DNA from 3 places in the Vibrio ziniensis genome. Region 2 is predicted to be linked to each of the others. Evidence: predicted binding sites of a transcription regulator. Region 2 holds the regulator's gene; each other region holds the start of a gene.
The links. The regulator MetJ, encoded in region 2, represses methionine synthesis genes. The targets are predictions, from matches to a motif close to TTAGACNTNTANANGTCTAA.

Region 1: metN (methionine ABC transporter ATP-binding protein MetN) is a predicted target of MetJ. The motif match lies at 3,018-3,037, and genes of this name have one in related genera.
Region 3: metK (methionine adenosyltransferase) is a predicted target of MetJ. The motif match lies at 2,896-2,915, and genes of this name have one in related genera.

The regions. Positions count from the first base shown of each region.
Region 1 is NZ_CP049331.1:831,582-839,899, reverse strand. It holds gene treB (PTS trehalose transporter subunit IIBC) at 1-727, opposite strand, end outside; gene treR (trehalose operon repressor TreR) at 969-1,916, opposite strand; gene gmhB (D-glycero-beta-D-manno-heptose 1,7-bisphosphate 7-phosphatase) at 2,363-2,929, opposite strand; gene metN (methionine ABC transporter ATP-binding protein MetN) at 3,188-4,222, shown strand; gene G5S32_RS03795 (methionine ABC transporter permease) at 4,212-4,889, shown strand; gene G5S32_RS03790 (MetQ/NlpA family lipoprotein) at 4,924-5,733, shown strand; gene G5S32_RS03785 (Zn-ribbon-containing protein) at 5,829-6,605, opposite strand; gene syd (SecY-interacting protein) at 6,605-7,156, opposite strand; gene queF (NADPH-dependent 7-cyano-7-deazaguanine reductase QueF) at 7,266-8,111, shown strand; gene G5S32_RS03770 (tetratricopeptide repeat protein) at 8,128-8,318, shown strand, end outside.
Region 2 is NZ_CP049331.1:211,306-219,623, forward strand. It holds gene G5S32_RS00935 (bifunctional aspartate kinase/homoserine dehydrogenase II) at 1-827, opposite strand, end outside; gene G5S32_RS00940 (O-succinylhomoserine (thiol)-lyase) at 827-1,993, opposite strand; gene metJ (met regulon transcriptional regulator MetJ) at 2,209-2,526, shown strand; gene G5S32_RS00950 (malic enzyme-like NAD(P)-binding protein) at 2,661-3,938, opposite strand; gene rpmE (50S ribosomal protein L31) at 4,129-4,347, opposite strand; gene priA (primosomal protein N') at 4,595-6,796, shown strand; gene cytR (DNA-binding transcriptional regulator CytR) at 7,105-8,112, shown strand; gene G5S32_RS00970 (SPOR domain-containing protein) at 8,225-8,318, shown strand, end outside.
Region 3 is NZ_CP049331.1:2,736,762-2,745,079, reverse strand. It holds gene G5S32_RS12625 (SprT family zinc-dependent metalloprotease) at 1-490, opposite strand, end outside; gene G5S32_RS12620 (DUF2189 domain-containing protein) at 635-1,432, opposite strand; gene metK (methionine adenosyltransferase) at 1,661-2,815, opposite strand; gene tkt (transketolase) at 3,150-5,147, shown strand; gene G5S32_RS12605 (glycosyltransferase family 87 protein) at 5,288-6,469, shown strand; gene G5S32_RS12600 (class I SAM-dependent methyltransferase) at 6,472-7,173, opposite strand; gene G5S32_RS12595 (glycosyltransferase family 2 protein) at 7,191-8,117, opposite strand; gene G5S32_RS12590 (hypothetical protein) at 8,128-8,318, opposite strand, start outside.

The DNA of each region.
Region 1 (8,318 bases), 620 kb from region 2:
AGGCTAGCAATACACCCGCTAAAATGGCCGGAATAACCTGAGCTTGGTAGCCTACTTTTTCAATTACAAACAGACCGAAATCCCAGACTTCAGGTACTTGCTTACCAATTAGATAGGCATTCATAAGTTGAGGAGAAACAAGCGTCACACCCAAAGTGATACCTAAAATTGGTGTACCGCCTAATTTCTTCACTGTAGACCAGCACACACCAACGGGTAGGAAGAAGAAAATTGCTTCGCCAATCAACCACAAGAATGAGTGAACACTTGCCCAAAACTGGCTGATTTCGGTAAGAGTTTGGCCGTCGAACATCTTGATGTCGCCAATCACATTACGGAAACCTAAGATCAAACCACCGGTAATAATGGCAGGAAGCAGCGGTACAAAAATTTCAGCAAGATGGGAAATACCACGCTCTAAGATGTTCATGTTTTGACGTGCCGCTAGTTTCGCATCTTCTTTCGAAGATCCTGCTTGACCTGTCACATCCAAAAGCACTTTAAACACTTGGTCTACTTCGGTACCAATAACAACTTGGAATTGACCTGCATTGGTAAAGCAACCTTTGACTATGCTGAGAGATTCCAAGCCTTGTTTATCTGCTTTTTCTGGTTCATTCAGTACAAACCGTAAACGTGTTAGGCAGTGGCTAACACTGGCGATGTTTTCGCTACCGCCAACTAATTCAACAAGACGCACGACATCTTGTCTCGCTATCTTACTCATACCTTTGTCCACCCTGTTACTTATAGCTTTTATATTAGTCGAATCGATAATGGGAACATTCCCACAAAAATTTTCAGCATAGTGACACATCCAACTAAAGCTTAAAATGGGAACAGTCCCATTAATTGAGAACGATCACATTAGGTGGTGAATTTTTCAACAAGACATAGGTTATGTTTACGTGGAAAGAACAGAATTGATCAAAGCGTAAAGCTCAACGCCTTGATCATACTTATAGCTATCACACCGCAGGGCTTTGAGTTAAGTGGACAAGATGTTGAACATTTCCACTCAGATGCTGAATTAAGAGCTTTGCTGCCTGCTCTCCCGCTTGGCGATAACCGGGATCTACGCTGTAAACCTTAGGAAATAAGAAAGTGAGCAGTTCATTACCTCCGACACCAGTCACCATCACATCTTCTCGCTGACACTCTTGCAGGCGTTTGATAACACCTAAAGCTAAAGTATCACTAGCACAAACAATGGCTTGGGTATCTTCATGCAGAACCTTATCGACCAGTTGGTAAGCACTCTCGTGTTTCAGTTTGCCAGTCTGATAACAAGGTGTAACCTGATGACTTTGGCACCAAGCCAAATAGGCTTGCAAACGCATTTCACCCGTCGTTGCATCTTGAGGATCAACCCCGATAAAGCTAATTTGATTTAACCCTTGCTGCTTAACGCGATCTAATGCCTGGTTAATGATGCCTACATTATCGTAGTTAATTGAAGAGACTTGCTCAGAATGCGTCGCGATCACTACCGCTTTTAGTTGCCAGGGGACCAAAGCTTGCGTATCCAAATCGGTAAAACCAAAGATAATCACGCCATCGACATTGCGCTTAAAAAGTACGTCTAAATGGTCGTTAGTTTTCTGCCTATCAAACTGACTTTCCATAATCACTACGTCATAACCATGAGCATATAAGATATCCAGCATGCTACTGACAGAACGATTTTCGGATGGTGAATCAAGACGAGAAATTATAACACCGATGACTCTCTGACTACCGCCACGCATAAGCTGAGCTGATTTAGAGGGGACATATCCTGACTCTGCAATCACCCGTTCCACCTTTTCTCGAGTTTCAGGCTTCACTTTAGGATCATTAGTAAGTACACGAGAAACGGTAGATTTACCGACTCCGGAAAGTTTTGCGATATCAAGAATAGTGAGTTTTTTGCTCATGAAATACAGTCTGCAGGTGAAAAAAGGTGGCGGACCACCGTACTACTTATGATCTAGACCATATATAAGCAAAATTTTACTCAGTCCGGCAAGTTTTATAGTTCATAGCTTTGACTTCTAACCGTGCATCATCACTTTTCGTGAACAAGGTAACTGAGCCTGCTCCGGCTGAGCTATACCTTTCTGAGTAAATAGATGATCAGATTAAGCATTGGTACAACAGTGATTAGGTATCGAACACAAACTCGCATCAATTGGTCCGAGAAGTTCCGCCGAGCCCTCATTGGCTAGGAAGGTTTGCTTATCAATGAGCAGTCAATTTTCCAGATTGGTATTATCGCGTCTATTCATGATGATGCAGTCTTTAAATAGTAAAAAAGGTCGCATAAGCGACCTCTCAATATCAAACCCAACAATGTCTCGAGTACCTATTACACATAAAGGTATTATTTACGCTCTTTTAAATAGTTAGGCACATCGCGTAAACTGTCCAGTACAACAGTTGCTAAGCTTTCACCTTTTTCAGTAACAGGCTTACCGGTACGAACTAAGATTTTAGTTCCTACGCCAGCAGCGTCAGCCGCCATCATGTCTTCGGCTTTATCACCCACCATGACAGAGTTCGCCATATCGATTTTCAAAAAGTCTCGTGCAGAGATAAACATCCCCGGCTTCGGCTTGCGACAATCACAATCTTCTTTATATTTGCCTTCACCATGCTCAGGGTGATGAGGGCAGTAATAGATGCCATCAAGCTCAACGCCATTATCAACGAAATTCCAATCCATCCACTGTGTTAATGAAAGAAAACGATCTTCGCTATAATAACCTCTGGCTATTCCTGCTTGGTTAGTCACCACGACCAATAAGTAGCCCATCTCTTTCAGTTTTTTGGTTGCTTCAAAAACGCCTTCGATGAAATCAAAGTCATGTTCGTCGCTTACGTAGCCATGATCCACATTTATCACGCCATCACGGTCTAAAAACACAGCTGGTTTCGCCAAAATATTCATCTCTATAAAGTCAAACTAAGCGAATTATTGCACGCTTTATTTCTTTCATCACTATCTAATTACTTAACGATCTCATACCAACACCCATTTAGACGTCTAGACGTAAAAATATCTATTGACTTGAACTTCGTTAAGCCATAGCATCCTCTACCAAGTTAGAACGAGTTAAAAATATTATTCTGTTGTTGCTACTCTTTTAGTAATACATAGGTAACTCGTTACAAAACAACCAAGATTTATCCCTGCGCAGGTTTTTCAATGATTGAGATTAGTCACGTCAACAAGGTGTTCTACCAAGGCACGAAAGAAATCAATGCCTTAAAAGACATTAATCTAAGTATCCAACAAGGCACGATCTTCGGTGTTATTGGTTCATCAGGTGCAGGTAAAAGCACTCTGATCCGTTGTGTGAATATGTTAGAACGTCCTACTAACGGTAGCGTTATTGTTGATGGTGTTGACCTTACTAAGCTTAGCTTGAAGCAGCTGAGCGAAGCTCGCCGAAACATCGGCATGATTTTCCAACATTTTAATTTGCTTTCATCACGCACTGTGTTTGAAAACATTGCTTTGCCTTTGGAGCTTGCAGGTCAAAGTGCAAACCACATTGATAAAAAAGTTTCGGAACTCCTTCAATTGGTTGGCTTGGCAGAGAAGCGTGACACTTACCCATCAAACTTAAGTGGTGGCCAAAAACAACGTGTTGCAATAGCTCGTGCCCTAGCCTCGGATCCAAAAGTGTTGCTGTGTGACGAAGCAACCAGTGCTCTTGACCCTGCCACTACGCAGTCAATTCTTGAGCTACTAAAAGAGATTAACCGTAAGTTAAATATCACTATCTTGTTAATTACCCATGAGATGGATGTAGTAAAAAGTATTTGTCATGAAGTGGCTATCATCGGTGATGGTGAGTTGGTAGAAAAAGGCACTGTGGGTGAAATCTTTGCTCATCCAAAAACAGAACTTGCACACCAGTTCATTCGCTCAACGCTGGATTTATCCATTCCTGATGATTACCAAGCACGCTTACAACAAACACGAGTTGAAGGCAGTTACCCATTGGTACGCTTAGAATTTACTGGCGCCACAGTAGACGCGCCATTGATGTCGCAAATTTCACGTAAGTTCAATATCGATGTCAGCATTTTAAGTTCTGATCTTGATTACGCAGGCGGCGTGAAGTTCGGCATGATGGTTGCGGAAATCTTCGGTAACGAAGAAAACGACAATGCTGCAATTCAATACCTTCGTGACAATAAAGTAAAAGTAGAGGTACTTGGTTATGTCCTTTAATACCATCACAAGTTGGTTATCACTAAACGGTGACCTGCTTTTAACAGCAACTTGGCAAACAGTGTATATGGTAGCAGTTGCAGGCATTATTGGTTTTGCACTAGGTATTCCACTAGGCGTTATTCTTCACACCACTAAAAAAGGTGGTTTGCTAGAAAACACGAAATTGAACAGTGCGCTTGGCGCAATCGTAAACGTTGGACGTTCAGTACCGTTTCTTGTGTTGATGGTTGCAATTATCCCTGTGACAAAGTTACTTGTGGGTACTTTCATTGGCACAACAGCAGCAATCGTACCTTTAACTATCGGCGCAATTCCTTTTGTCGCTCGCTTGATTGAAGGTGCATTGTTAGAAGTTCCAACTGGTCTTGTTGAAGCTGCACAATCTATGGGTGCGACACCAATGCAAATCATTCGCAAGGTGCTGTTACCTGAAGCAATGCCGACCATTCTTAACTCTGTAACTATCACGCTAGTAACTCTTGTGAGCTATTCAGCGATGGCAGGTACGGTAGGTGGTGGTGGCCTAGGTGATGTGGCTATTCGTTACGGTTTCCACCGTTACGATGTGGTGATAATGGCTGTAACCGTTGTCATGCTTATTGTTCTAGTACAAATAATTCAATCAATCGGCGATGCATTCGTACGCCGCGTTGATCACAGATAAAAACGATATAAGAATTTCTAACAAGGAGATTACCATGAAATTCAATCTTAAAAGTTTACTGACCATCGCTGCTGCTGCATCTGCGCTTGTGCTAGCTGGCTGTGGTGAGAAAGAAGTCGATAACAACAAAGTAAAAATCGGCGTTATTGCTGGCGCTGAAGCTCAAGTAGCAGAAATCGCAGCGAAAATTGCTAAAGAGAAATACAACCTAGATGTTGAACTAGTCACTTTCACTGACTACGTAACACCAAACGCTGCACTTGATGACGGTTCAATCGACGCAAACGCATTCCAACACAAACCATACTTAGATCAACAAATTGCTGACCGTGGTTACAAACTAGCAATCGTTGGTAACACATTTGTTTACCCAATTGCTGGTTACTCAAAACAAGTAAAATCTGTTGATGAGATCCAAGACGGTGACCGTATTGCAGTACCAAACGATCCAACAAACCTAGGTCGTTCTCTGCTATTACTTGAGCAACAAGGTCTGCTGAAACTACGTGAAGATGTTGGCCTACTAGCCACTGTACGTGACATCGTAGAAAACCCTAAAAACATCAAGATCGTTGAACTAGATGCAGCTCAACTTCCACGTTCTCTTGATGACGTAACACTTTCTATCATCAACACAACTTACGCGAGCTCTATCAATCTGACTCCAGAGAAAGATGGTATCTTCGTTGAAAACAAAGAGTCACCATACGTGAACCTGCTTGTTGCTCGCCAAGACAACGTAAATGCTGAAAACGTACAGAACTTCCTTAAAGCTTACCAAACGGATGAAGTTGCAAACGGTGCTTCAGAAATTTTCCACGGTGGCTCAGTTAAAGGCTGGTAATCACTAGATTATTGCTAAGACTTTTAATAATCAGAATAGTTGAAGGGCTCCGATTGGAGCCCTTTTTGTTAACGGTGAAGTGACTTTAAAATCAATTACTTCAGATGATCCCAAGAGATGTTAGAAACTATACGGCAGTTATCGCACTTGAAGTGGAAAATGTCATGTAGAGGCTCTTCTAACAGCCAGTTCCCACCACATTTAGGACAAGGTCTAGCTTTCTCTTCCGCTAAACTCTTTCCGCCAACACGGTACTGATAGTAATAGGTTGGAATTTTCGTTATGTATTCAATACGTTTACTTAAATCCCATCCACGGCGGAATAAGTCACTGTTCACGTCGCAAATTTCTTTCAAAGCCGCATGTTCCGCTTTACAGCCACCAGCCATCTGAAGTTCATCACACGCTTGCCACTCCGTTTGCCATTTTATGACTGACTTATGGTCACCATTAAATGTCGCTTCATTTCGATAAAGAGGAATTGGTAACAAGGTTTCACCACTTCGTAATGGCGAACAGGTATGAACATAAGTGGTGTAGAGAACTTGCCAACTTGGAGTTTCTTCTTCCGCTGCTTGTTCAGAATTAATATCTCTGCCAAGCAAACGAAACTTAGGAGCGAGTAAGCAAGCCTCCGCTAGGCGATTAAAGCACACTTTGACAAATTCAGAATGGTTCTTTGGATGAAGGCTGTCTTTTTCAGGACAAACCGCTCGAACAGAAAACTCACCGTCTCCCATAACAATGGGGAATTCGCGACCTAGCACCTGTCCGTTATAACGTAATGCATCCATCAACCCATTGATCGCTCTATCAACAGCAGTGATGGTAGTATTATCAAAACATTCAAACTCAAGTTCAACAACGTACATTATACCTGTACCTCTGGCTCAAGCTGTGCCAAGAAACTCGCAACATCTTCACTAAGAACTTGACGGTTATCTGTGCCAAGTTTTTCAAGGATAACATTGCCCGTCAGATTGCATATCGACACCACTTCCATTTCATCGTCTGTCGTAGCAATGAATACTGTTGGTTTCTGCTTTAAACGACGCTGCATAACCAAATGTCCAAGAATATTTTCCTGCAATCGCTCGTAATCTTCATCGCTCCAAACCTGCAAAAGGTTAAGCGCATTTCCTTTCCAATTAGCAGGCATATCGGCACTGTACTGAGAGCCATAAAAAGCATGTATATCTTCGTGCAAAGCAATCTCAATCCCATTTTCAACATTGGTGAAATCAGCGGCTGCGTCTCTCACAACAGGCTGCCAATACACGCTATTTTCCAGTTTCTGCTCAACGCATGGTGAAACCCAGTCCACCAACTCTTCATTTTCAGGTAAGTGGTGGTGCTCAGCTTGATAAGCTTCCAGATATCGTTGGCTAAAAGTATGTAAGGCTTCTGCAACAGAATGCGCCATGAAAATCTCCAATCTTCGAATTCGATTAAGCTAACTCGCAGCCCTTTGGTGACATAGGCTACGGTATTGCGTAAAATTCTGCTTATTCTAATCGAATTAAGCATTAAGTATGAGCAAATATTCCGATGCCAAAGAGTTAGCAGGTCTGACTTTAGGTAAAAAAACCGATTACTCACACCAGTATGATCCAACACTACTACAGCCGGTTCCACGAAGCTTAAACCGTGACGACTTAAATTTAGGTAGTGAACTGCCATTTAAAGGCTGTGACATCTGGACACTCTATGAGTTGTCATGGTTAAACAGTAAAGGTTTGCCACAAGTGGCTATCGGTGAAGTTGCCATTCCAGCGACTAGCGCCAACTTAATTGAGTCTAAATCATTCAAACTTTACCTAAATAGCTTTAACCAGACTAAATTTGAAAACTGGCAGCAAGTAGAAGAAATCTTGATTGCTGACCTATCTGCCTGCGCTGGTGAAACGGTTGAAGTAAAAGTAAAATCATTAAGCGACTATACCGCTGAACCAATTGTCACTATGGAAGGCGATTGTATTGATGATCAAGACATCGAAATTAATAGCTATGATTTCGACGAAACACTGCTAGAAGGTGCAGCAGAAGAATCTATTGTTGACGAAACACTCCATAGTCACCTTTTGAAATCGAACTGTCTTATCACCAACCAGCCCGACTGGGGAAGCGTTGAAATCGCATATCGTGGCCCCAAAATTAACCGCGAATCGCTTTTACGTTATATAGTCTCTTTCCGTGAGCACAATGAGTTTCATGAACAATGTGTTGAGCGTATCTTTATGGACATCACCCGTTTCTGCAAACCGGAAAAATTGACCGTATTTGCACGCTATACACGTCGTGGTGGTTTAGATATCAATCCATACCGTTCAACCGAGCAAGTTGCACCACAAGATAATAAACGTATGGCTCGTCAATAAAAGGACTTAATTCAGGATGGGATTTATTCGCTGGAAGCATTGGTTTTCTCTAGCTCTTTTCTCTTGTTCAGTATTTTCACAAGCTGCGCCGTATTCATCACCGACGCTCAATGAAGCTGAAAGTTTGATAGAAATATCACCACAACAAGCTAAGGACCTTACCAGTGAATATCTGACCGCAAGGAAGATGGCAGAGAAAACCGAACA
Region 2 (8,318 bases):
TGAAGTTCCATTGCGCTTTGAGCAACTGGCTGTAACGTGCGGCTATGCAAAACTGGAGCGGCAAGACGAGCCAGTTCGTTGGCTTCATCTAAACGCAATAGTGGTAGTAGACACGCATTCGTTACGATACGTGGGTCAGCACTATAGACGCCAGCCACGTCACTCCAAATTGTTACGCGAGAAACATCGGCTAGAGCACCAATGACAGTCGCTGAGTAGTCAGAGCCATTACGACCAAGCAGCACGGTATCCCCTTGGTCATTTTGCGCCATAAAGCCAGTAATCACGATACGGTGATGTGCATGTTGCGCCAATACTTTCTTCAATAGTGGGTAAGAGCGCGAGCGGTCAACCTCCGGCTGAGTCCCTGCTTCAGCGCGCAGAAACTCACGTGCGTCTTGTGACAAGGCTGGTAAGTTGCTTTGGTTAAGCAGTGTTGCCAACAATCTTGCTGACCACATTTCACCGTGGCCAAGCACCGCAGCCTGCTGCGCTTTTGTTAGTGGTGCTGTTAGTTCGCCTAAGCGGATGAATTCGCCATTGACTTGTGTTAGCAAGCTATCTGCCACTTCACCTTCAAGAAGTTCTTCGACCAACTTGCATTGGAATTGACGTAATGATTGCAGAGTTTCGTGAGCAACCCGTCCGTCTTTGTTCAATGCTTCTAAAAATGCGATCAAGCGGTTGGTTGTTTTGCCTGCCGCTGAAACAACCACTAAATCTTCAGGTTGTGAGTACTCTTTAAGAATGTTTGCTACGCGCAAATAACATTCAGGATCTGCTAAGCTACTGCCGCCAAATTTATGTAGCTGGCGTGAAACCGTCATTAAAACTTCTCCTTAGCTTTGGTAAAGGCTTGGTCCAAATCAGCGATAAGATCTGATGCATCTTCTAAGCCAACCGATAAACGCAGCAATAGCTGAGAAATACCGGCTTCAGCAAGCGCTTCTTCGCCCATTGCACGGTGAGTCATACTTGCCGGGTGGCAGATTAAACTTTCCACCCCCCCCAGAGATTCTGCGAGTGAGAAAAGCTCTAGCTCGCCGACAAAATATTTTAGCTGTTCGTAGCTGCCTGCAAATTCAAAGCTCAACATGGAACCAAAGCCGAGTTGCTGTTTCTTCGCAATATCATGTCCCGGGTGCTCAGGTAGGCTAGGGTGATAAATCGCTTTTATCAGTGACTGTGTTTTCAAATAATCCAAAATTTGCAGCGAGCTTTCTTCATGCACACGCATACGGGCGCCCAAGGTACGGATACCACGCAATGTCATATAGCTGTCAAATGGTGTGCCTGTTGCACCAATACAGTTCCCCCACCAAGCCAGTTCTTCAGCATGAGCTTTGGTTTTACTGATCACCACACCGCCAATGACATCTGAGTGACCATTGATGAATTTCGTTGTTGAGTGGATGACAAAGTCTGCACCCAGCGTTAGGGGCTTTTGGTAAACGGGAGTTAAGAACGTGTTATCTACCGCGACTAGTGCGCCTACAGCTTTTGCTTGTTGACAGATTTTTTCAATATCAACTACACGCACCAAAGGGTTAGAAGGCGTTTCTAACAGCACCAGTTTTGGCTTCTTCGTCAACGCTGCCGTAAGTGCTTGTTCATCAGATTGATCAACAAAAAGAACCTTGAAATCGCCTTTCTTTGAGCGAGTATTGAATAAGCGGTAAGTACCGCCATAGCAATCGTGTGGCGCGACGATGAAGTCGTTAGGACCAAGTAGCGTTGAAGCAAGCAGGTTTAACGCTGAAGTGCCGCAGTTAGTCACAACCGCGCCTTCACCGCTTTCTAATTCGTAGAGTGCCTTTTCCAACAAACCTCTGTTTGGATTCCCTGAACGAGTGTAGTCGTACTGAGGCACTTCACCAAACGCAGGAAAGCCGTAGTTAGTCGATAAATAAATTGGCGGAACGACAGCGTGATATTGAGTATCTGATTCGATTCCGGTACGAACTGCAATTGTAGCTGGCTTGCGTTTGGTCATGAGTATTTCCTTTCCTGAGACTCTTAAATAGACTTCCAATTTCACAGTAAGAATACATGTGTTCGTCTATATTGGGGAATGACATCATACTTTACTTATCAATTTTAAAGACGTCAACACTTCTAGACGTCTATATGTCTTTGCTTATGGCGGTAAATCCCGCTAAAATCTAGCCTTTGGAATTATTACTCGAATTCAAACAATGAAGGTGCGCAATGGCAGACTGGAACGGTGAATATATAAGCCCCTATGCAGAGCATGGAAAAAAAAGTGAGCAGGTGAAAAAAATCACCGTATCAATTCCACTTAAGGTATTGAAAATACTCACAGATGAACGTACTCGCCGCCAGATCAATAACCTGCGACATGCGACCAATAGTGAGCTTTTATGTGAAGCTTTCCTGCATGCTTATACTGGTCAGCCGTTACCAACGGATGAAGATTTACGTAAAGATCGTCCGGATGACATTCCAGCAGAAGTAAAAGCATTAATGACAGAAATGGGCATTGAGTTCGAGGCTTACGACGACTAATTGTTGTCGATAATCTGTTTATTCGCCCAATTGTGTAGATAGTTATAAAAAAGCCCTGATATAAAACAGGGCTTTTTTGGCTTTGAGTATTTTTAAAACGAGTCATTAAATTGAACTCGTTTATGGGGGCAATATTAGTTTGCCATGTAGTTTTCAGGCATTCCGATATGCGCAACTCCAGAATCAATAGCTGCCTGAGCTACCGCTTTTGCTACGCGAGGCAATAAGCGAGGATCCATCGGTTTCGGGATAATGTATTCTTTGCCGAAAGTTAGAGAATCTACTCCCGCAGCTTTCAATACTTCTGCTGGTACGGGCTCTTTCGCTAATTCACGAATTGCAGCTACTGCTGCTAGTTTCATCTGATCGTTAATCACTTTCGCACGCACATCTAATGCACCACGGAAAATGAACGGGAAGCAAAGCACGTTGTTCACTTGGTTTGGATAATCGCTACGACCTGTACCCATGATTAAATCATCGCGCACAGCATGTGCCAGTGCAGGCTTGATTTCAGGATCTGGGTTGGAACATGCAAACACAACGGGTTTATCCGCCATCAGTTTAAGTTCGTCGGCTGTTAGCAGGTTAGGTCCTGAAACGCCTAAGAACAAGTCGGCACCTTTAATCACATCTTCTAGGGTGCGTTTGTCGGTATTGTTAGCAAATAACTGTTTGTATTCATTGATGTCATCACGACGAGTATGAATCACACCTTTACGGTCAAGCATGTAGATTTTTTCGCGCATAGCACCGCATTTAATCAGCAGTTCCATACACGCTACGGCTGCAGCGCCAGCACCTAAACAAACGATAGTACATTCATTGAGTTTTTTGCCTTGCAGCTCGATAGCGTTAAGCATACCTGCAGCGGTAACAATTGCAGTACCGTGTTGATCATCATGGAATACTGGAACATCACAACGTTCAATCAGGCGGCGTTCAATTTCAAAACAGTCTGGGGCTTTGATGTCTTCGAGGTTGATACCGCCAAAGGTGTCTGCGATGTTCGCTACCGTATCAACAAACTCATCGATAGTGCGGTGCTTAACTTGAATGTCGATGGAGTCTAGGTTTGCAAAGCGTTTGAATAATAGCGCTTTACCTTCCATAACCGGTTTAGAAGCCATAGGGCCAAGGTTACCTAAACCTAAAATTGCTGTGCCGTTAGAGATAACCGCAACGGTATTGCCTTTAGCTGTGTATTTATAAACGTTATCAACGTTTTGTGCGATTTCTCGAACGGGTTCTGCAACACCAGGACTGTATGCGAGAGCTAAATCTTTTGCTGAATCTGCGGATTTGGTGAGAGCGACTGCTATTTTTCCAGGAGTTGGCAGAGCGTGGTAGTCGAGGGCTTGCTGGCGAAAAGCTTCTTCCTCGGTAAGTTCATGGCGATCATTATTGGACATTAGGTAGAGCCTTATGGTTTTCGTTAAGGCCACTCATTCTAGAGTATGTCAATGGATCTTCATAGTTTTGATAAGTGAGAAATATAGCTCCTAAGACCAGATTATGTGGTTAGAGATATGACGGTAGCAAATGCCAAAAACTAAAAAGGACGCCGTAGCGTCCTTTTTTGAATCTTCGCGTAAAGTAAAATTACTTCTTGCTAGATAGCGCGCCGAAACGCTTGTTGAAGCGATCAACACGACCACCAGTATCAACGATACGTTGCTTACCAGAGTAGAATGGGTGGCACTTGTCACATACGTCTAGGTGCATTGTGTCTTTACCTAGAGTAGAGTTGAAAACGAAAGAGTTGCCACAAGAGCAAGTCGCGTTTACTGCTTTGTATTCTGGGTGGATACCAGTTTTCATGGGATAACCTCAAATTAGGCCGTGTCGCCATCCGAATCTATGCCGGACACCACACGTAAATTAATAAATAATTAGTGACACTTGAAGAGCGTTCTTACAAGCGTCTCATCAAGGCGCGATATAGTAATGAATCCTGAGTCACTGATCAACCGCTTTCGCTGTTATTTTCGCCACTTTAGTTGCTCGAATTTCATGGCATCATCCAGTAGACTGTATTTTCTTTGATTTTTGCTCTCTCAAAACCATTATGCGCCCAACAATAGCTCGTGTTGCACTACCTGTACCACTAGACAAACAGTTTGATTACCTCATTCCTAGCCATCTTTTTCCAATTATTGGCGGAAGGGTATCAGTGCCATTTGGCCGTCAAACGCTGGTGGGGATTGTGACTGAGTTTGCGCAAGAGTCCGAATTTTCTATAGAGCAGTTAAAATCAGTCAAAGAAGTCTTAGATTCTCAACCTGTTTGGCCGGATAAACTGTACTCGCTGCTGAAATGGTGCAGTCAGTTTTATCAATTTCCTCTTGGCGATACTCTCGCCAACGCTATGCCGAGTGCGCTACGTAAAGGTAAACCTGCAGACTTTGCCAGTTGCAAAGAGTGGCAAATGACACCCAGTGGTAGTAACCAAATGATGCAAGGTTTCGGACGCGCCTTTAAGCAGGCTCAGGTTATGAACCTTCTTACTTCTGGCGCCGTTTCTCATTCTTCCTTGTTGGAAGAAGACGTCAGCATAGCGACTCTCAAAAGCTTGCAAGAAAAGGGATGGATTGAAGTTAGTGAGCAGAAGCCGCAGTTCAAAGCCTGGCCGAAGCAGATTGAAGCGGATGTTGAAAAGCCAAAATTAAACCAAGAACAAGCCATCGCGATTGCTTCTGTAAACAGCAGTAAAGGCTTCGGTTGCTATTTATTGGAAGGGGTAACAGGCTCAGGTAAAACAGAAGTTTATCTCAACCTAATTAAGCCGGTATTAGAGCAAGGGAAACAAGCATTAGTGCTGGTGCCTGAAATTGGTTTAACGCCTCAAACCATCAACCGTTTTAAAAAGCGCTTTAATGTGCCTGTAGAAGTGATTCACTCTGGGCTCAATGATACCGAACGGCTAAACGCGTGGTTGTCGGCGCGAGATAAAGTGGCAGGCATTGTCATTGGTACTCGCTCGGCATTGTTAACGCCGTTTGCGGATCTCGGTATTATTATTGTTGATGAAGAGCATGACAGCTCTTACAAGCAGCAGGATAGTCTGCGTTATCATGCCCGTGATGTGGCGGTGATGAGAGCTAATCAAGAGCAAATACCTATTGTGCTGGGTTCAGCGACACCAGCGTTAGAGACGTTACATAATGCGTTAACGGGCAAATATCATCATCTACATCTGACAGAACGTGCCGGTGTTGCTGTACCTACTCGCAACCGCGTTTTGGATGTGAAAGGTTTGTATCTCGAAAGTGGATTGTCCGCGCCTTTAATTGCTGACATGCGGCGTCATCTGACTGAAGGCAACCAAGTGTTACTGTTTCTCAATCGTCGTGGCTTTTCACCTGCATTAATGTGCCATGAGTGTGGATGGATCGCCGATTGCCAACGCTGTGATGCCTATTACACCTTCCATCAATACAGCAATGAAATTCGCTGCCACCATTGTGGTTCTCAGCGTCCTGTTATTCATCAGTGTCAGAGTTGCGGTTCTACACAATTGGTGACAGTAGGGGTAGGGACAGAACAGCTTGAAAAACAATTAGCAGAGCTATTCCCTGAATATAAAACCATACGTATCGATCGAGACAGCACTCGCAGAAAGGGCAGCTTAGAGTCGGCATTAACGTCGATTCGTAGAGGTGAGTATCAGATCCTGATCGGTACCCAAATGTTGGCTAAAGGTCATCACTTCCCAGACGTTACTTTGGTCGCTCTGTTGGATGTGGATGGCTCACTCTACAGTAGTGATTTTAGAGCGTCCGAACGTTTAGCGCAGCTCTTCATTCAGGTAGCAGGAAGAGCTGGACGTGCAAGTAAGCCTGGTGAAGTGATATTGCAGACTCACCACCCAGAGCACAGCTTGCTACAAGATCTTCTTCAGCGAGATTATCACCATTTTGCCTTGACTGCTTTGGCGGAGCGTAAATTGGCAATGTTACCACCATATACCTATCTGACCCTGTTCAGAGCCGAAGCGAATCAGTCTCAGATGGTGGAAGATTTCTTGCGTCAGGTTCGTCATACATTGGAAGCGCATCCGTTATTTGATCAGCACTGCATGGTTTTAGGACCAACGCCTGCGCCACTGGCTAAACGTGCTGGAAAGTTTCGCTGGCAACTTCTATTGCAGGCAGAGGCTCGCTCAGTGATGCAAAAATTGTTGATGAGCGCTAAGCCGGCCATTTCAATGTTGCCATTAGCCAGTAAAGTTCGCTGGACACTGGATATTGAGCCTCAGGATTTAAGTTAATTTCGCAGCTTTTAGAGGGTGCAAATTAGGGCTGTGGATACGGTGTACTATATAAAGATTCTCTAATGTGACAGCGATCACGTTTGTAGTGCAAATTTTGTTAATTTGACCGTAACTTTCTGCTTAGAAATGAATAGACTAACGGTAGAATTCTCTCAGTGAAACGTTTTCGTTTTGTGAAATAGATTTCTCACTGGAAGGCTAGGTGTGTATCACACAATTTATACGCCATTAACATAATTACAAAACGTGTTTAAGCGTGGTTTGCTTAAGTACGACAAAGGAATAAGAAAAGAGGACTATTTAACATGGCGACAATGAAGGATGTTGCCCAGCTTGCTGGCGTATCGACCGCGACAGTGTCGCGGGCTCTGATGAATCCTGAGAAAGTATCGTCTTCAACTCGCAAGCGCGTAGAAGAAGCGGTTTTAGAAGCTGGCTATTCACCGAATTCTCTCGCGAGAAATCTGCGTCGAAATGAGTCTAAAACGATCGTGGCGATTGTCCCTGATATTTGTGACCCTTATTTCACCGAAATTATTCGTGGTATCGAAGACGCGGCGATGGAGCATGGATACCTTGTTTTACTGGGTGACAGTGGTCAGCAAAAGAAACGAGAAAGTTCATTCGTTAATTTGGTTTTTACCAAGCAAGCCGATGGTATGTTGTTGTTAGGTACTGACTTGCCGTTTGATGTGAGTAAACCGGAACAGAAGAACCTTCCGCCAATGGTTATGGCGTGCGAGTTCGCACCAGAACTGGAGCTACCGACGGTTCATATCGATAACCTGACCTCTGCATTTGAAGCTGTGAACTATCTAACTCAGTTGGGTCACAAGCGTGTTGCTCAAATTTCTGGTCCAGAAAGCGCGACACTTTGCCAGTTCCGCCACCAAGGGTATCAGCAGGCACTGCGTAGAGCTGGCATTACCATGAATCCCGACTATGTGATTTATGGTGATTTCACGTTTGAATCGGGTGTCAGTGCCGTTCGTGAGTTACTTTCTCTGCCCGACGTACCAACAGCGATTTTTTGCCACAATGATATTATGGCGATAGGTGCGATGCAGGAAGCAAAACGTTTGGGGCTTCGTATTCCACGAGATCTTTCCATTGTGGGGTTTGATGACATCCAGTTTTCACAATACTGCGATCCACCATTAACGACAATTTCTCAGCCTCGTTATGAGATTGGGCGTCAAGCCATGCTGATGATGTTAGAGCTACTGCGTGGTTTAGATGTTCAAGCGGGTTCACGTTTATTGGATACGAGTTTAGTCGTCCGTGAAAGTGCTGCTCCACCTCGCTCTCACTAGAATAGCTAAGATGAATGACAGTACTCATTGCAGTACTGTCATCAATAGGCTGTTATCTAACGTTAAACTGCTTTAACATGTGGGCAGATTTTATAACTATTGAAAACTTCCAGTGGCTAATAAAGATTATGTAAGACGCGGTCGTAGTCAGAAAAAGCCGGCCCCAAAAAAAACAACCTCTCGTCGTAAACCTTGGCGTAGTGGGT
Region 3 (8,318 bases), 680 kb from region 2:
GAATACCGGTGTAAGTCAGAGTTTGTTTGCACTGCTGACAACGGTAGGTCGCTTGCTTACGCAGTACTTTGTTGTGACGACGCACGGACAGTGGGTACTGATTACAAGCGCACTGATAAGCGAATGTTTTTCCTTGCACGGATTCAACCGACATTTTATGTGTGGTTTCAGCGGGTAAATTGAATACTCGATTCATCACTGCTTGCCATTCGATACCATGGGGTTTTACACGGCCGTAAACAGCATAGGTAATGAGGTGGGCGATTTCGTGGGGAATGACTTCACGGAGAAAATCTTGTTGGTTTTCTTTGAATAAAACGGGATTTAAGCGGATTTCCCACAGCTGTAGATAAGCTTTACCCGCAGCTTTACCTCTTAGTCGGTAGCTGATTTCTGGTAGTTCAAAATGGCGTTTGAAATATTGAGAGGCAATGTCCATGCACTTCTTCACTTGTGACAATGCTTGGTACTGCAGTTGAAAATCGGTCAAATCTGGCTCCAAAAAAATCCCCACTAATACGCAGCTAGTTAGGTATTAGCGGGGAAATTATAACATCAAACCTCTTTTTATCACTGAGTTGTGTTCTGAGCCTTATTAAGAAAATACAAATAGCGATAAAGAGAAGGTGGAGGCCTATGGTTGATGTTTTTTCTTAATCGTTGCTTGGTAACCATGCCAGGTGGCATATCCGAGTATCGGCATAGTAAAGAGCATGCCAATTCCGTAAGTCGCAAAGCCGATTAAAATTCCGCCACAGATGATTGCAGCCCAGACAATCATCGCTGGAATGTTTGATTTTACAGCGTTAAAGCTACTAAAAATGGCGGTCATCACATCGACACGTCTCTCCATCATCAATGGAATAGAGAACGCGGAGATGCTGAAAATAACGCACGCTATGATGAAACCAATCAGTGAGCCGATGACTAGGAAAGGGAGGAAATCGGTCAACGGTGCGCCTTGAACGGATGGGTAAAGTGCATGTAAAAGTGCAGCTATCCTCATCCAGAATATCATTGCTACAGCGAGAACCACGGCAAACATCCATTGTGAAGTACTATTACGAGTAATCGCTTTCATGGAGTGCATTAAGCCTGTTTCTCTGCCTCTTTCTCTTTGCCAAGATGCGTCGTAAAGTCCAAGCGCTAGGAAGGGACCAATTAGCATATAAACGACTAAAGCAGGCATCACTACTAGGTGGGTTCCTTGCCATTGGATAAGCAACACAATGCCGACAGCAGCAGCCATAAAGCAAAGCCCATAAAAGGCGCTGGTAAGAGGTAGTCGAATAAAATCGTGCAGACCTAGAGCAAGCCAGTGTAAGGGCGCAGAAACTTCCACTTTATTGCAAGGCAGTGTGCGAGCATATTCTTGATGGCTGACTTCTTTGTCTTTTTGCTTGAAGTCAGAAGGGTCTATTGTACGAGGCATAAATCCTCCCAAAACAATATGGCAGTGAATGAGAAAGTTCGGTTTTGTTCGAGTACAAAACACTCGTTAGTTTGTAACATTTTATTAACTATTACTTGGTTAACTATTGTTGATAAGGCTGAAAATTACAAATGCTCTGATTGAATTTTAATCAGATTCGATTTTAGAAGAGTACAAAAGCAAAAGCCCCCGCCAGAAGGCGAGGGCTTGTCAGTAAAGCGTTTTGAATTACTTAAGGTTTGCGAAATCGCGCAGTAACTCAACTTTGTCAGTAGCTTCCCAAGGAAACTCTTCACGACCGAAGTGACCGTAAGCTGCTGTTTTCTTATAGATAGGTTGAAGTAGGTTCAACATCTCTTGCAGGCCGTATGGACGTAGGTCGAAGAATTGGCGAACCGCTTCGATGATGATGTCGTGAGACACTTTTTCAGTACCGAACGTTTCAACCATGATAGATGTTGGATCTGCAACACCGATAGCGTATGAAAGTTGGATTTCACAGCGATCAGCCATGCCAGCTGCTACGATGTTTTTCGCAACGTAACGTGCTGCGTATGCTGCAGAACGGTCAACTTTTGATGGATCTTTACCAGAGAATGCTCCACCACCGTGACGAGCCGCGCCGCCGTAAGTATCTACGATAATTTTACGACCAGTTAGACCACAGTCACCCATTGGGCCACCGATTACGAAACGGCCTGTTGGGTTAATGAAGAATTTAGTCTCTTTGCTCAACCATTCTGCTGGAAGTACAGGCTTGATGATCTCTTCCATTACTGCTTCACGCAGATCTGGAGTAGAGATGGTGTCACAGTGTTGAGTTGAAAGAACAACTGCATCGATACCTACAATCTTACCTTGATCGTATTGGAACGTTACCTGAGATTTTGCATCAGGACGTAACCAAGGTAGCGTACCGTTCTTACGAACTTCAGCTTGCTTTTGTACCAGTAGGTGAGAGTAAGTGATTGGTGCTGGCATCAATACGTCAGTTTCGTTACATGCGTAACCGAACATGATACCTTGGTCACCTGCGCCTTGCTCTTTAGGATCTGCTTTATCAACACCTTGGTTGATGTCTGGAGACTGCTTACCGATGGTGTTAAGAACTGCACATGAGTTAGCATCGAAGCCCATATCTGAATGGACATAACCAATTTCACGAACAGTTTCACGAGTTAGTTCTTCAATATCAACCCATGCTGAAGTTGTGATCTCACCACCAACCATAACCATGCCGGTTTTTACGTAAGTTTCACAAGCAACACGTGCTTTAGGGTCTTGTTCCAAAATAGCATCTAGAACCGCATCTGAGATTTGGTCTGCGATTTTATCCGGATGTCCCTCTGATACTGATTCAGAAGTAAACAGGTGCTTAGCCATGATAGCTCCAATATAAATAGTCAAAAAGTAGCAAAGAATTTGTCCTTCACTACTTTGAAAAGTGTTCATTATGTAGGCGTTTCTACATCTAGACGGCTATTTTAGTTTTGAATGCTTAAATTACAAGCTCTTTTTCACTTTTAGATATAACCAAACGTTTGCTTACATTCCTTCTTTACTTGCAGTCTTATCCGAATCTAGCCGACAAAATTGCTTTATAAGACAAGTAAACGATTGCAGTGATTTAGGGGCTTTGTAACAATACCCACAATTTAACAATACCCTCAATTATAGATAGATTATTTCACTTCGCTTAAATCAATCAGGAGCTGACATGGCGTCTCGCAAACAATTGGCTAATGCAATCCGTGCTCTAAGCATGGATGGTGTTCAAAAAGCTAACTCTGGCCACCCGGGTGCACCTATGGGTATGGCGGATATCGCTGAAGTACTTTGGCGTTCACACCTAAACCATAACCCACAAAACCCTAACTGGGCTGACCGCGACCGTTTTATTCTTTCTAACGGTCATGGCTCGATGCTGATTTACTCACTGCTGCACCTGACTGGTTACGAGCTTTCAATGGAAGATTTAAAGAACTTCCGTCAGCTTCACTCAAAAACCCCAGGTCACCCAGAGTACGGTTATGCACCAGGTGTTGAAACGACGACTGGTCCACTAGGTCAAGGTATCACTAACGCTGTGGGTATGGCACTGGCTGAGAAAGCGCTTGCTGCTCAGTTCAACAAAGAAGGCCACGACATCGTTGACCACTTCACATACGCGTTCATGGGTGACGGCTGTATGATGGAAGGTATCTCGCACGAGGCATGTTCTCTAGCAGGTACACTAGGTCTGGGCAAACTGATTGCATTCTGGGATGACAACGGTATCTCTATCGATGGTCACGTTGAAGGTTGGTTCGCTGACGATACACCAAAACGTTTTGAAGCGTACGGCTGGCATGTTATCCCAGCAGTTGATGGTCACGATGCTGACGCAATCAACGCAGCAATCATCGCGGCGAAAGCGGAAACAGGTCGTCCAACTCTAATCTGTACTAAAACCATCATCGGTTTTGGTTCGCCAAACAAAGCGGGCTCTCACGATTGTCACGGTGCTCCACTAGGCGCTGATGAAATCAAAGCAGCACGTGAATTCCTCGTTTGGGAATACGCACCGTTTGAAATCCCTGCCGATATCTATGCGAACTGGGATGCAAAAGAAGCAGGCGCAGCAAAAGAAGCGGCATGGGATGAAAAATTCGCAGCGTACGCAGCGGCATACCCTGAGCTAGCAGCAGAATTCAAACGTCGTGTGAACGGCGAACTTCCAGCGCAGTGGGAAGAGAAAGCAAACGCAGTGATTGCCGAGCTTCAAGCAAACCCAGCGAACATCGCATCACGCAAAGCATCGCAAAACGCACTCGAAGCGTTTGGTAAAATGCTACCTGAATTCATGGGCGGATCGGCTGACCTTGCACCTTCAAACCTAACCATGTGGTCTGGCTCTAAGTCAATCACGCCAGAAGATGCATCAGGCAACTATATCCATTACGGTGTTCGTGAATTCGGTATGACGGCTATCATGAACGGTATCGCGCTACATGGTGGTTTCGTTCCTTACGGCGCAACCTTCCTGATGTTCATGGAATACGCTCGTAATGCGCTGCGTATGGCGGCACTGATGAAAGTGCAAAACATCCAAGTGTACACGCACGACTCTATCGGCCTTGGCGAAGATGGTCCAACTCACCAACCGGTTGAGCAAACCGCTTCTCTACGTCTGACTCCAAACATGAGCACATGGCGTCCATGTGACCAGGTGGAATCAGCAGTAGCTTGGAAACTGGCTATCGAGCGTAAAGACGCGCCTACTGCGCTTATCTTCTCTCGTCAAAATCTAGCACAGCAACCACGTTCAGCAGAGCAAGTGGCTGACATCGCTAAGGGTGGTTACATCCTGAAAGATTGTGCAGGCAAACCTGAGCTAATTCTGATTGCGACAGGCTCTGAAGTTGATTTGGCTGTGAAAGCGGCTGAGCAACTTACCGCAGAAGGTAAACAAGTACGTGTTGTTTCAATGCCATCAACCGATGCATTTGACAAACAAGACGCAGCTTACCGCAGTGCAGTTCTGCCAGCAGATGTAACAGCGCGTATCGCTATCGAAGCAGGTATCGCGGATTACTGGTACAAGTACGTTGGCCTAAACGGCAAAATCATCGGTATGACGACATTCGGTGAATCTGCACCAGCAGATCAACTGTTCAAGATGTTCGGCTTTACTGTTGAGAATGTTGTTGAAAAAGCAAAAGAGTTGATTAAGTAACCTACAACTTTTTAAATAAAAAACGAGCCTTAGAGCTCGTTTTTTTGTGGATGAAATATTTTGAATTCGCATTTCCCTAGAAAATAATCTACTGTTTTTAATAACAAAAATAATTGCTTATAAACTTGAGTGAGGAATGGATGTTTCTTCAAGCTAAGACGTCAAAATTTATTTTAATCGTTGGTTTGTTCGTTGGATTTTTGGGAAGTTTGAAATTTTTATATATAGATAATAAGGATTTCCTGAATGGGGACTTATCTAGAGGACAAATTGTTGGTAGAGATTTTCTTCATTCATGGACTGCAGTAAAATTAGCAAGTGAAGGTAAATATGATGATATTTATAATCCAGAACTATTAATATCGCATAGTCCTGATGACGTAAAAAAAACTGGTGTAGCATTTAACTTTGCTTATCCTCCACAGACATTAGCATTATTACTTCCCCTATCAAATTTTAACTATATCACCTCACTAATTATTTGGGGTTGCTTTAGTATTTTGTGTTATATATCATCTTCAATTATCTTTGAAAAGAAAGTTTCTAATATTGCTTTACTATTAATTGCACCTACAACTTTCCTTAATATAAGTATGGGGCAGAATGGATTATTTACAGCAGCATTGTTAATTAGTGGTTTAATACTGTTAGAATCTAAGCCTAGATTGTCAGGAATTTTATTTGGTATTTTAACAATTAAACCTCATCTAGGAATTCTGATACCTGTAGCTCTTATTGCTGGTGGCTATAAAAAGTCTTTTCTTTGGGCGATGATATCTACAATTTGTTTTTTTGTTATATCTTTGATTGTTTTTGGGAGTGGAGTATGGGAAGCTTGGTTCAATAATGCTCCATGGGTTTACGCCAAAAATTTTATTGAGAATGGAACCGGATTTGCTCTTTTTATGCAGCCATCTCCATTTATGACTATTAGATTATTATTTAATAATACTGAACTTGCATGGTTAACCCAAATTATTAGTGCTATATTATCTTCTGGATGTGTAATTTATACATTTAAAAAAAGTCATAGTTTAGAACTTAAGGCATCAGTACTTATTACTGCAACATATTTAGTTAGCCCATATATTCATTCATATGATATGGCTGCATTGAATTTTGTTATGATATGGCAGGCTAGAAAGGGGCTAGAAAATGGATTTATATATGGAGAGCAAACTTTACTTGTAGTTGCTTGGGTCATGCCTCTTATTATGATGTCAATTGGGTATTTAGGCTTTCCAATATTCCCATTAATTACTTTATTAATGTTATCTGTATTAGTGTATAAAGTAAATATAACAAAAAACGATAAATTATAAATCTATTTTTTTGCATGGAATATATAAAATAAATTTAGATCAATGCTCTGTATAAATTTAAATGGCCAAAAATAACTATAATTATTTGGAAAATAATAGTTTAGAAAAGCTACTAAATTATTGCATGGGTTCACATGCTCTCTAGCCATTATATAATCGTATTGCAACCCGTTTTTAATAGCATCTTTCCTAGTAGTTAGGTATCTACCCAATCTCCAAGCTATTCCAGGATCGGTTGGAATTATAATGGAAATTGTGCCATTAGTTTTTAATACTCTTTTCCATTCTTTTATAACTAAATGTGGTTCATATAAGTGTTCTAGGATATGTGTAGCAATTAAACGGTCAAAACTATCATCTTCAAAACTTAACTGTTTAGCATCTTCAACAAGATAAGATATTCTCCTATCATTATCTCCTGTTCCTATTTTTTCTTTTGCAAAAGAAAGGTTTTTAGGGTCGCTATCTGTTATTATATATTCAGTGAACGTATGGTTTACATATTTAAAATGCTCACCTAATCCAGCTCCAACTTCCAATACTCTTGAGAAGTGTTCGTTAGTTTTGAACTTGTTTTCACAGGATTTATGGCCTAAATTAAGTACTTTACCTGTAGAATTATTGTAAACGCGCTCTTCATATGTATCACTAAAGCTTTCTAAGTAGAGAAGCCAATCAATATCATCATCTTTATTCTTTCTCATATCTAATCCTATAATTCTTATTCTATATTAACTGGATAGTAATTATTATAATGTAAATATGTTAAGTTCATTCTTCCTTTTGTTACGTTATCTAACATTAATCCTGTGAAGAGGCTAATTACTGATATTACACCTATACTGCTAGCTAGAATAGCTGTTGGGACTCGTTCAACTAAACCAGTATCTATGAAATCTATCACTACAGGTATTCCTAAAATCATAGAGGCAGTAATTAAAAAAATGGAAAGAATAGAAAAGAAAAATAATGGTTTAATATCCCTAATTAGATAGATTATAAATGATAATATTTTTAATCCATCAGAATACGTTCTTAATTTGCTTTTAGTACCTTCTGGTCTTGAGTTATAGTTTGTTGGAACCTCAGCTATAGGTATTTTATGGTGTAATGCGTGAACTGTGAGTTCTGTTTCTATTTGGAATCCATCACTTATAATTGGAACCGTTTTTACAAATCGTTTACTCATTACACGATATCCAGAGAAAACATCTGTCAATGATGATTTAAACACTTTATTTATAAGAATAGAAAAGGCTTTGTTTCCTAGTATATGACCTTTAGGATAAGCTTCTTGCCGTTGTGATCGGGTACCAATTACCATATCCAGTTGATTATTTAATAAAGTTTCAATTAGTGTTGAAACAACAGTATGATCGTAGGTAGCATCACCATCGGCCATTACATATAGATCGGCATCTATATCAGAAAACATCCTACGTACAACTTCACCTTTACCTTGTCTTGTTTCTTTTCTTACTATTGCTCCTTTTTGTCTAGCCTCTTCAACAGTGTTATCAGTAGAGTTATTATCGTAAACATAAATTTTGGCTGTTGGTAGCTGTGCTTTAAAACCATTCACTGTTCTTCCAATAGCTCCTTCTTCATTAAAGCAAGGTAAAAGAACTGCTATCTTTAAATTATGAATATCCATTTTATTACCTTCTCAACTCATAGACAGAGAAACCATCTTTATTTTCTATCATAGGTATCAGCCATTTAGGTGGGTTTCCAGAAATTAATTTATTGATTAGGCTGTTTTCAGATGCTCCTTTTAATATGAATTTGTTTTGATTTTCATTTTTATTAAATATAAATATATCTACTTTATTTTCTATTAGGTTTTTTA